DNA from 3 places in the Virgibacillus sp. L01 genome. Region 3 is predicted to be linked to each of the others. Evidence: riboswitches for the same ligand, from Rfam matches in the RefSeq annotation. Region 3 holds a riboswitch; each other region holds the start of a gene.
The links. A riboswitch is a leader RNA that binds a small molecule or an ion and turns the genes downstream of it on or off. The one in region 3 is predicted to bind S-adenosylmethionine.
Positions count from the first base shown of each region.

Region 1: another riboswitch for S-adenosylmethionine. It lies ahead of ACTWQM_RS11135 (phosphoadenylyl-sulfate reductase); the one in region 3 lies ahead of metK (methionine adenosyltransferase).
Region 2: another riboswitch for S-adenosylmethionine. It lies ahead of ACTWQM_RS18600 (methionine ABC transporter ATP-binding protein); the one in region 3 lies ahead of metK (methionine adenosyltransferase).

Region 1 covers NZ_JBQQCP010000005.1:123,147-126,433, forward strand. Annotated here, with positions in the region: gene ACTWQM_RS11130 (assimilatory sulfite reductase (NADPH) flavoprotein subunit) at 1-864, opposite strand, end outside; gene ACTWQM_RS11135 (phosphoadenylyl-sulfate reductase) at 993-1,715, opposite strand; SAM riboswitch class I at 1,856-1,958, opposite strand; gene pepT (peptidase T) at 2,120-3,287, shown strand, end outside.
Region 2 covers NZ_JBQQCP010000013.1:73,390-76,676, reverse strand. Annotated here, with positions in the region: gene gcvH (glycine cleavage system protein GcvH) at 1-194, shown strand, start outside; gene ACTWQM_RS18610 (toprim domain-containing protein) at 718-1,071, shown strand; gene ACTWQM_RS18605 (thioredoxin family protein) at 1,082-1,396, shown strand; SAM riboswitch class I at 1,465-1,575, shown strand; gene ACTWQM_RS18600 (methionine ABC transporter ATP-binding protein) at 1,676-2,707, shown strand; gene ACTWQM_RS18595 (methionine ABC transporter permease) at 2,697-3,287, shown strand, end outside.
Region 3 covers NZ_JBQQCP010000018.1:16,185-19,471, reverse strand. Annotated here, with positions in the region: gene ACTWQM_RS19715 (hypothetical protein) at 1-91, opposite strand, end outside; gene ACTWQM_RS19710 (RNA polymerase sigma factor) at 84-617, opposite strand; gene metK (methionine adenosyltransferase) at 733-1,932, opposite strand; SAM riboswitch class I at 2,112-2,218, opposite strand; gene pckA (phosphoenolpyruvate carboxykinase (ATP)) at 2,436-3,287, shown strand, end outside.

The DNA.
Region 1 (3,287 bases), on a different contig from region 3:
GAAGATGCCAAGACTATCACCCGGTTCAAACGCCAGATCCGATCCCTCAAGCGATAATTCAAGGTGGCGGGTTTCTTTGTTCGACCCACGTGCATTTAGCTGTAAATTATCCAAGATCTCAGCTTTAAAAGGATTTGTTCTTGAATAAGACGACGCCTTCACTTCTGTCCCTGCTTCAGTTAAGGCTGTTTGAGTAGCCGATTGGGCCTCAAGTGTATCACGCAACGATCGTAAGACACCTTCTATCCACTCTGAAGCATCATCGTCAAAGTCAACATCACAATCTACTCGCGGGTAAATCCGCTCACCACCTAATTCCTCCAGTCTTTTATCAAGATCCTGCCCAGTCTGACAGAAGAACTCGTAGGACTGGTCTCCCAATGAAAGTACCGAAAAACGCAGACCTGGCAATTTAGGTGCTTTTCTACTATTTATGAATTCATTGAAAGATATGGCATTATCAGGTGGATCCCCTTCTCCGTGAGTAGCCGTCACAATCAATAAATCTTGGACTTTTTTTAGTTCCTTAGGCTTGAAATCATCCATTGATGAGAGAGTCACCCTATGGCCATCATCTTCTAACTTCTGCTTCAATTCCTCAGCAAGTTGTTGCCCATTTCCGGTTTCAGATCCAAAAAGAACCGTTATTTCTCTTGAAGTGGCCCGACCCACTTCAGATGATACTTTGACACCTAGTTGATTCTTATCAGCACCACCATCAGCCAGCTGAGACTCAGTTGGTCCAGAAGCCATCATATAACCACTAAGCCACGCTTTTTGTGCTTCCGTTAATGTAGGCAAAAGGCGATTTAGAGACTCTATTTGTTCTTGATTAAATGGGCTGTTTTTCACCTGTAATTGCAAAAAATATTCACCTCACAAAAGAATGGTTTTTTAATTTATTGGTATTTTTGTCATGCCTTGTTTTCTGAAAAATAGCTCTGGACCTCCAAAATCATCATCTGACCCAGGCCTACTTGATATCAGTGTTATTAGTCAGAACCATGAATGCCACACTCTGTTTTATTAAATCCTACCCACCTACCTGCTCGTGTATCGTCGGAGTCACTTACAGAAAATGTACATGGAATACAACCGATACTCGGATATCCCTGATCATGTAATTCATTGTAATCCAAGTCGTTTAGTCGGATATAATCCCAAACGTCTTCCCAGGTCCAATGAATTAGAGGGCATACCTTGATAGATTTAAATTTCTCGTCCTTATTAATAAAATCTGTTTCCTTACGACTTGCTGATTGTTCTCTTCGTAGACCAGAGATCCAAGCTGGAACCCCACTTAACGCTTCTTCAAGCGGCTTTATCTTTCTAATGTAACAACATTGGTTGGGCTCGCGTTTCCAGAGTGCCGATCCATGTTGTTCTGCTTGCTCATCTAACGTCAATTTTGGTTTTTTTAAATGAATGCGCAGCGAGGGATACCTTTTCTTTACCTTTTCAATAAGATCGTATGTTTCCTGAAAATGTATCCCCGTATCAAGAAAGACAATCTCTGCATCCTCTTTTACTTTTGAAATTAAATCAATTAAAACAATACCTTCAGCACCAAAACTACAAGCGTACACGAGAGAGTTTCCAAATGAATCATAGGCCCAATCGATAATACTGGATGCTCCTTTAGTGTCGTCAGTCGGAAGCCAATCTTCAAACGGGGCTCCATTGAAATCACTATAGGTAACTAAATTGTTATTCAAACTTTATCCCTCCACCAAAAATTATTTTTTACATGAAATCAAAAAGCTTATATTGGAATTGGACAGATAACAGCATCAAAAAACCCCCTTCTTATCAAAAAATAAGAAGAGGGCTTCACTAATATACTAGTTGTTAGCTCTTCTTATCTTCCAGACCTATAGTCTGTAGGAGTTGGCACAGTATTTATTAAACCTGTTGCCGAGGTTTCCTAGGGCCTTTCCCTCCACCTCTCTAGATAAGAAAAATTGATAATTTTTATGAAATTGTTGATGATTATTCTATGCCGTAAAGAATAAAAAGTCAACATAAATTTCAGAAAAATATTATTAATACTAAATTCTGACTACTGCCGCATGATGTTTTATGCTAAAATTAATAAAGCTATATAGGAGATGATGTATATATGAAAAAAGATCTAATCGAACGCCTAACTAGATATGTGAAGATTGATACACAGTCTGATGAAAGCAATAAAGATACCCCGTCTACACCAGGTCAATTTCAACTTGCTAACTTACTAGTAGATGAGCTGAAGACAATTGGTATGACTGATGTAACAGTCGATGACAACGCATATGTAATGGCGACACTGCCATCAAATTCAGATAAAGTAGTACCCGCAATTGGATTCCTGGCGCATCTGGATACTGCTACTGATTTCACCGGCAAAGGTGTGAATCCAAAAGTTGTGGAAAACTTTGATGGGAACGACCTTACATTGAACAAAGATTTAGGAGTTGCTTTAACTGCTAAAGATTTCCCCGAGCTCCCAGGCTACAAGGGTCACACCCTGATCACTACAGACGGGACAACCTTGCTTGGTGCAGATAATAAAGCAGGAATAACTGAGATTATGACTGCGATGGATTACTTAATCAATCACCCAGAGATTAAACATGGAGACATACGTGTTGCCTTTACACCTGACGAAGAAATCGGACGCGGCCCTAACAAGTTTGATGTGGAACGATTTAATGCTCCATATGCATATACCGTCGATGGTGGCCCATTGGGAGAATTACAGTATGAGAGCTTTAACGCTGCAGCTGCCAGAGTTACCTTTAAAGGCAACAGTGTGCACCCTGGAACTTCTAAGAATAAAATGGTTAATGCCGGAAAATTGGCAGCGGAATTCATCAGCAAATTCCCCCAACACGAATCACCTGAGCATACAGAAAAGTACGAAGGCTTTTACCACTTAATTTCCGTTCATGGTGATGTCGAGAAAACTGTTGTAACTTATATCATTCGTGATTTTGACAAAGATAATTTTAAATCCAGAAAAGAAACAATGCGTAAATTTACGAATGACATTAACGAAGACTATGGCGAAAATTGTGCAGAACTGGAAATGGCTGATCAATATTACAACATGCGCGAAAAAATTGAGCCTGTAAAAGAAATTGTTGATATTGCCTATGAAGCTATGATAAATTTGAACATTGATCCCCTTGTAAAACCAGTTCGCGGCGGCACAGATGGATCACAGCTTTCCTATATGGGCTTGCCGACACCAAACATCTTCACTGGCGGTGAAAACTACCACGGGAAATTTGAATATATTTCAGTCG
Region 2 (3,287 bases), on a different contig from region 3:
CGGTTTCCGAATTATATGCCCCAATTAGCGGAAAAGTTGTTGAAATCAACGAAGAATTAGAGGATAGCCCTGAATATGTTAATGAATCACCATATGAAAAAGCATGGATGGTTGTATTGGAGCCATCTGACGATTCAGAGCTAAATAATCTACTATCTGCTGAACAATATCAGGAAATAATTGAGGAAGATTAATCCTGTTAATAAGACTGACTGTACACTGTAATCTGGTAAAGTCGGTCTTTTTTTTAGTTGTTTTCAAAAGGATCTTTAACTATTCCAACTGCCTGGTTAGAGGCTATACTGAATACTACGAATCGATCACCCCTAGTCTGTGTAGCATTCTATATCAATCGTCAATTGCAACAGTCATTTAATTAAATAACCTTTTTTCATTTTCATACTTAATAATATAGTTTGGGCATAAACTACCTATACGAGTCAATTTGATTTAGTCATTATTTATCGATTAATGTTACGAACTAATGTGTTATCGTTCGTAAATTCATAGCAGTCTTTGAATGGAACTTAAAACGTCTACCTGCATATGAAATAACAGGGCTGGCATATTTACAAGTAATTTGGAATTACTGCTTTATTTTGAGTAATGAAGGACTCTATACAGAGATTCAACTAATTATTGGATGTGAATTGAAATAAGTAGTAAAATTAATGATTAATGCATTCAGAGAATTAAATGTAAGGAGTGCATGTAATGATGACAAATGAAGTAGAAAAAGTTATCATTGTTGAGGGACTAACTGATAAAAAACAGGTCAAACGGGTGATAACAGATAATGTTGAAGTGATTTGTACGAATGGGACACTCGGTGTTGAACGATTTGATGAGCTGTTGGAAACGTATGATTTGGATAATAGGGATGTTTATATTTTAGTTGATGAGGATAGTTCAGGGATAAAACTGCGCAAACAGTTAACGCGTGAGCTACCACATGCTGAGCACATTTATGTGAGCAGCGAGTATCGTGAAGTGGCAACAACTCCCGAAAACATACTTGCAACTGCCTTGATAGGCAAGCGAATCGAGGTTAATCCCATATTCTTGATTTAGGGTGGTAGTATTGCAACAGATTAATGAGGAACAATTAGGACAAGAGCATTATTTATTATATATTTATACACCATTTTGTGGGACATGTGCATTGGCAAAATCGATGCTGGATAAGATTGAATCGGTTCATAAACAGGATATTTTTCATAGCATGAATGCCTCGCTGCACCCGGAGTTTATGCAGGATAATGAAATTGAAAGTGTACCATGCTTATTAATAAAGGATGGTAACGAGATCAAAGAAAAAATCTACGCATTTAAATCAATTGCCAATATATATAGCTACCTAACGGACTACGAACCATCTTTATTTTCAGATGAATAATTTTATTGACACATGCTAATATGCGTGCTATTATCTAGATTATCGAATTTCAATTAAATAGTTTATATCTCTTATCTTGAGCGGTGGAGGGGCTGGCCCTATGAAACCGCGGCAACCTCAAATGTTTTTTATTTGAAAGGTGCCAACTCCTGCAAAGCAACTGCTTTGACAGATAAGGGAACGTAAAGACTACATATATTACGTCTTTCTGTTCTCTTACAGAAAGGCGTTTTTCTTATTTAGTAGGGCATAATAGTGGATGACAAAGGAGGAATACTTGTGATTTCAATAGAGGGTTTAAGTAAAGTCTTTAAATCAAATAAAAGCAACATTACAGCAGTGGAAGATTTAACCCTTGATATAAACGAAGGAGAAATTTTTGGTGTCATTGGGTATAGTGGTGCTGGAAAAAGCACATTTGTAAGATTATTAAATCGGCTTGAAGAACCAACAGGTGGGAAAATAGTAATTGATCAGCAGGAAGTGACTGCATTAAATTCAAAACAGCTTCGGTTAGCACGTCAGGAAATAGGCATGATTTTTCAACATTTTAATCTATTGTGGTCACGGACCGTTAAAGATAATATTGCATTTCCATTGGAGATTGCAGGCGTGTCAAAAAAAGAGCGTGATGAACGTGTTCAGGAGTTAATTGAATTGGTCGGCCTTACAGGAAGAGAAAGTGCTTATCCTTCTCAGTTAAGTGGCGGTCAGAAACAGCGTGTTGGTATAGCGAGGTCACTAGCGAATAATCCTAAAGTATTACTGTGTGATGAAGCAACATCAGCACTCGATCCGGAAACAACCAATGCGATATTGGATTTGTTAGTGGATATCAATCAAAAGCTTGGTTTAACGGTTATTCTGATCACCCATGAAATGCATGTGATTCGCAAAATATGTAATCAGGTTGCAGTAATGGAAGAAGGTAAGATCGTTGAGCAAGGTGATGTGCTGGATGTATTTTTACAGCCGAAGAAATCTGTTACGAAGAAATTTGTTGAACAGGTGATGGGTACGAACGAAGAAGATGATGGTGTAGCCCATTTAATTGATACCTATGACAGTGGTAAAATTATCCGTCTCCATTTTGTTGGTGAAACAACAAACCAGGCATTAATTAGTCAAGTCGCCAAAAGATTTGCAATTGATATCAACATATTGCAGGGAAAAATCACTCAAACGCAACGTGGTGCTTATGGAACACTATTTGTACAGGTTGATGGCGAGTTGAGTGAAATTGATAAAGGAATAAACTTTATAACAAATGAGACCTCAGTGGAAGTGGAGGTGGTTCGCGATGCTAACTAATCTTTTCCCAAATTTGAATATGGAGGATTTATGGGTTGCTACTTACGAAACCTTTTACATGACCATCCTTTCATTATTTGGAACGTTTATCTTAGGTATACTGTTGGGATTACTGCTTTACCTGACAATGAGAGGGGGGATTTGGCAAAATAAATTTCTGAATTTAATTGTGGCATCAATCGTAAACGTATTCCGAGCGATTCCATTTATTATTTTAATATTACTTTTGTTCCCCTTTACTGACTTTTTGATTGGGACTATACGGGGGCCGAATGCAGCTTTACCAGCGTTGATCATTGGTGCTGCGCCATTCTACGGAAGACTTGTAGAGATTGCACTGAAGGAAGTCGATAAAGGCGTAGTCGAAGCAGCGAAATCAATGGGCGCAAAGACACGTACAATTATTTTTCGTGTGTTATTACCAGAGTCAATGCCCGCACTTGTCTCAGGGCTTACTGTAACTGCTATTGCCTTAATTGGCTATACGGCAATGGCAGGAGTTATAGGCGCTGGTGGTCTTGGGAATTATGCATACTTTTTTGGTTTCCAGCGGCGAATGTTTGATGTTGTGTTTATTTGT
Region 3 (3,287 bases):
TATTCCATGTCTCACTCTTTAATTCCGGAGCCGTGTTTGTATTTTTTGTAAGTTTATCTTCTATTTTTTTATCCAACTCTTTTTCATTCATCCTTCATCCCTCCCATCGCAACTTTTAACCGTTTTCTTCCTTTATAAAGCCTTGACTTTATCGTATTAACATTTGCGTCTAGCATCTTGGCAATTTCCTTCTCGGTAAAGCCATTTAAATACTTTAATGTCAGGATTGTACGATCCTTATCATCTAGTTCATCCAGCCCCAGCTCCAACTCATCATATTGCCGCTTGTTCTCGGCATTACGGTGTAACTGGTCGAGTAACCGATCCGATTCAATATTGATTGCCTGTTTAGACCTTTTCGATATATAACTCCTGCTTTCATTTAATAATATTTGATAAAACCACGGTTTAAATGGTCGCTTCACATCAAAAGATTCAATATTACGGTAGATTTTAATAAATGTCTCTTGAACAATGTCCGAGGCATCGCTTCTGTTTTTCGTAATCGAGTAGGCTGTTCGAAGTGCATAGTCTACGTGTTTTTCATATAAACGCTTAAAGGCTTGCTGATCACCTTTCTTTATTTTCTTAATAAGTTTGGACTCGTTCTCATTCAATGACTTACACACTCCCTTCAAAACGTTCCTACTATATATACGAGTAAAATCAATTAAAAGTTTTCGCCAAATAAAAAAAGATATTGCATGAGCAATACCTTTCTACTTTCACCTATTATTTTTTAACTAATGCTTGCAATTCTTCTACTTTATCTGTTTTCTCCCAAGGGAAAAGGATATCTGTTCTGCCAAAATGCCCGTATGCTGCAGTATTCCTGAATATTGGACGTTGTAAGTCGAGCATTCGAATAATACCGGCTGGACGCAAATCAAATAACTTGCGAACCGCTGTAACCAAAGCTTCTTCACTCACAACACCAGTTCCAAAAGTATCGATTGCAATGGAAACCGGTTCAGCAACTCCAATTGCATAGGCTATTTGAACTTCACACGTTTTTGCAAGATCCGCTGCTACAATATTCTTGGCTACATAACGAGCTGCGTATGCGCCGGAACGATCTACCTTAGTGGAGTCCTTCCCGCTGAACGCACCTCCGCCATGGCGCGCATAGCCGCCATATGTGTCAACAATTATTTTACGACCTGTCAAGCCTGCATCCCCTTGTGGGCCACCAATAACAAAGCGACCTGTCGGGTTAATGAAATACTTTGTTGATTCATCCAGCAGATTCGCTGGTACAACGGGACGAATCACATGTTCGATCAAGTCTTTCTCTATTTGTTCTGAAGCTATATCCTGATGATGTTGCGTTGAAATAACAATGGTATCCACCTTTACAGGATTATCATGTTCGTCATATTCAACAGTTACCTGTGTTTTACCATCGGGACGCAAGTAATCCAATATGTTCTCTTTACGCGCATATGCTAACCGCTTTGCCAATTTATGTGCCAGCGAAATTGCTAAAGGCATTAATTCCTCTGTTTCATTACAGGCAAAGCCAAACATAAGCCCTTGATCACCCGCTCCAATTGAGGCGATTTCCTCATCACTCATTTTACCTTGACGAGATTCTAAAGCATTGTCCACTCCACCAGCAATATCAGCAGATTGTTCGTCAATCGCTGTAAGTACTGCACATGTATCAGCATCAAAGCCAAATTTTGCCCTTGTATATCCGATATCTTTAATTGTTTGACGTACAATAGCAGGAATATCTACATATGTAGAAGTAGTAATCTCTCCTGACACTAATACTAACCCTGTTGTCACAGTTGTTTCACATGCTACCCTGGCATTTGGATCACTTGATAAAATTTCATCTAAAATTGCATCTGATATCTGATCACAAATTTTATCAGGGTGTCCTTCCGTTACAGATTCAGATGTAAATAACCGACGATTCGAAGCCATTTGGCTAAATCCTCCCCTAAACTTATGGTACGGAACTCTATCTTTTCAGTATATGTCCATTATTAAAATATGTTTTAATTAGAAAACCCGGCTTATACAGTACGAAAAAATTTAAACTTTCCAAACTGCAAACAAAAAACCTTCCCTGCATTCATGAGGAAAGGAATTGTGGCCTTTCGCTCTTATTGTTCAAGGATACATCCTTGCACCAGATTAGCACCTTTTCACTAATGTGACGGTTGCCGGGCTTCACAGGGTCTGTCCCTCCACCAACTCTGAATAAGAGAGTGTCCGTTCGACAATTATCGTATCGAAATAGCCTTGCGATGTCAACTATTTGCTAGTCACATACACGATTGCCACTAAAAATTCATATAAATAATCACATTATTAGTATGGACTATTTTGATTAATGTGTTATACTAATGATTAGATTTAGATAATTAGATAATTGAACGTTATCGCCTTTCCATACAAATCCATCAAAAAGGTAGGTATTACAAATGAAAACGGTGGAACAATCACTATTTTTAAAAGATTTACTTTCGCATAATAATTTACAAAAAAACCTTGCTGTACCTAATTTAGTTGAAAAGATTTTATCACGTAAAGAAGGTATGCTAACCGCAACAGGAGCGGTTTGTGCGACTACTGGTGAATATACTGGCCGTTCTCCCAAAGACAAATTCATTGTACGTGACGATATTTGTGAAGAATTTATCGATTGGGGTTTGGTGAATCAAGCAATAGATGAAGCGTCATTCGAAAGACTTTACGAGAAAGTTATCACCTATTTAAAGAACAAGGAAGAGCTATTTCAATTTAAAGGATATGCTGGTGCTGATGAAAAGTACCGCTTGCCCATCGAGGTTATAAACGAATATGCATGGCATAATTTATTTGCTCGCCAATTATTCATTACGCCGACAGATGAAGAATTAAAGACCCATCAATCCGAATTCACTGTTGTGTCTGCTCCTACATACAAAGCAGATCCAGAGGTGGATGGGACAAATTCTGAAACGTTTATCCTGATATCGTTTAAAAAACGAATCATTTTAATTGGTGGTACCGAGTATGCTGGTGAAATCAAGAAATCCATTTTTTCGATAATGAATTACCTATTGCCACAACGCGACATTTTATCCATGCATTGCTCAGCGAATGTTGGCCAGGAAGGTGATGTTGCATTGTTCTTCGGTCTATCCGGAACTGGTAAAACAACATTATCTGCTGATCCATACCGCCGTTTAATTGGCGATGATGAACATGGATGGAGTCCAAATGGTGTTTTTAACATTGAAGGTGGCTGCTACGCAAAATGTATCAATCTGTCTCAGGATAAAGAACCACAA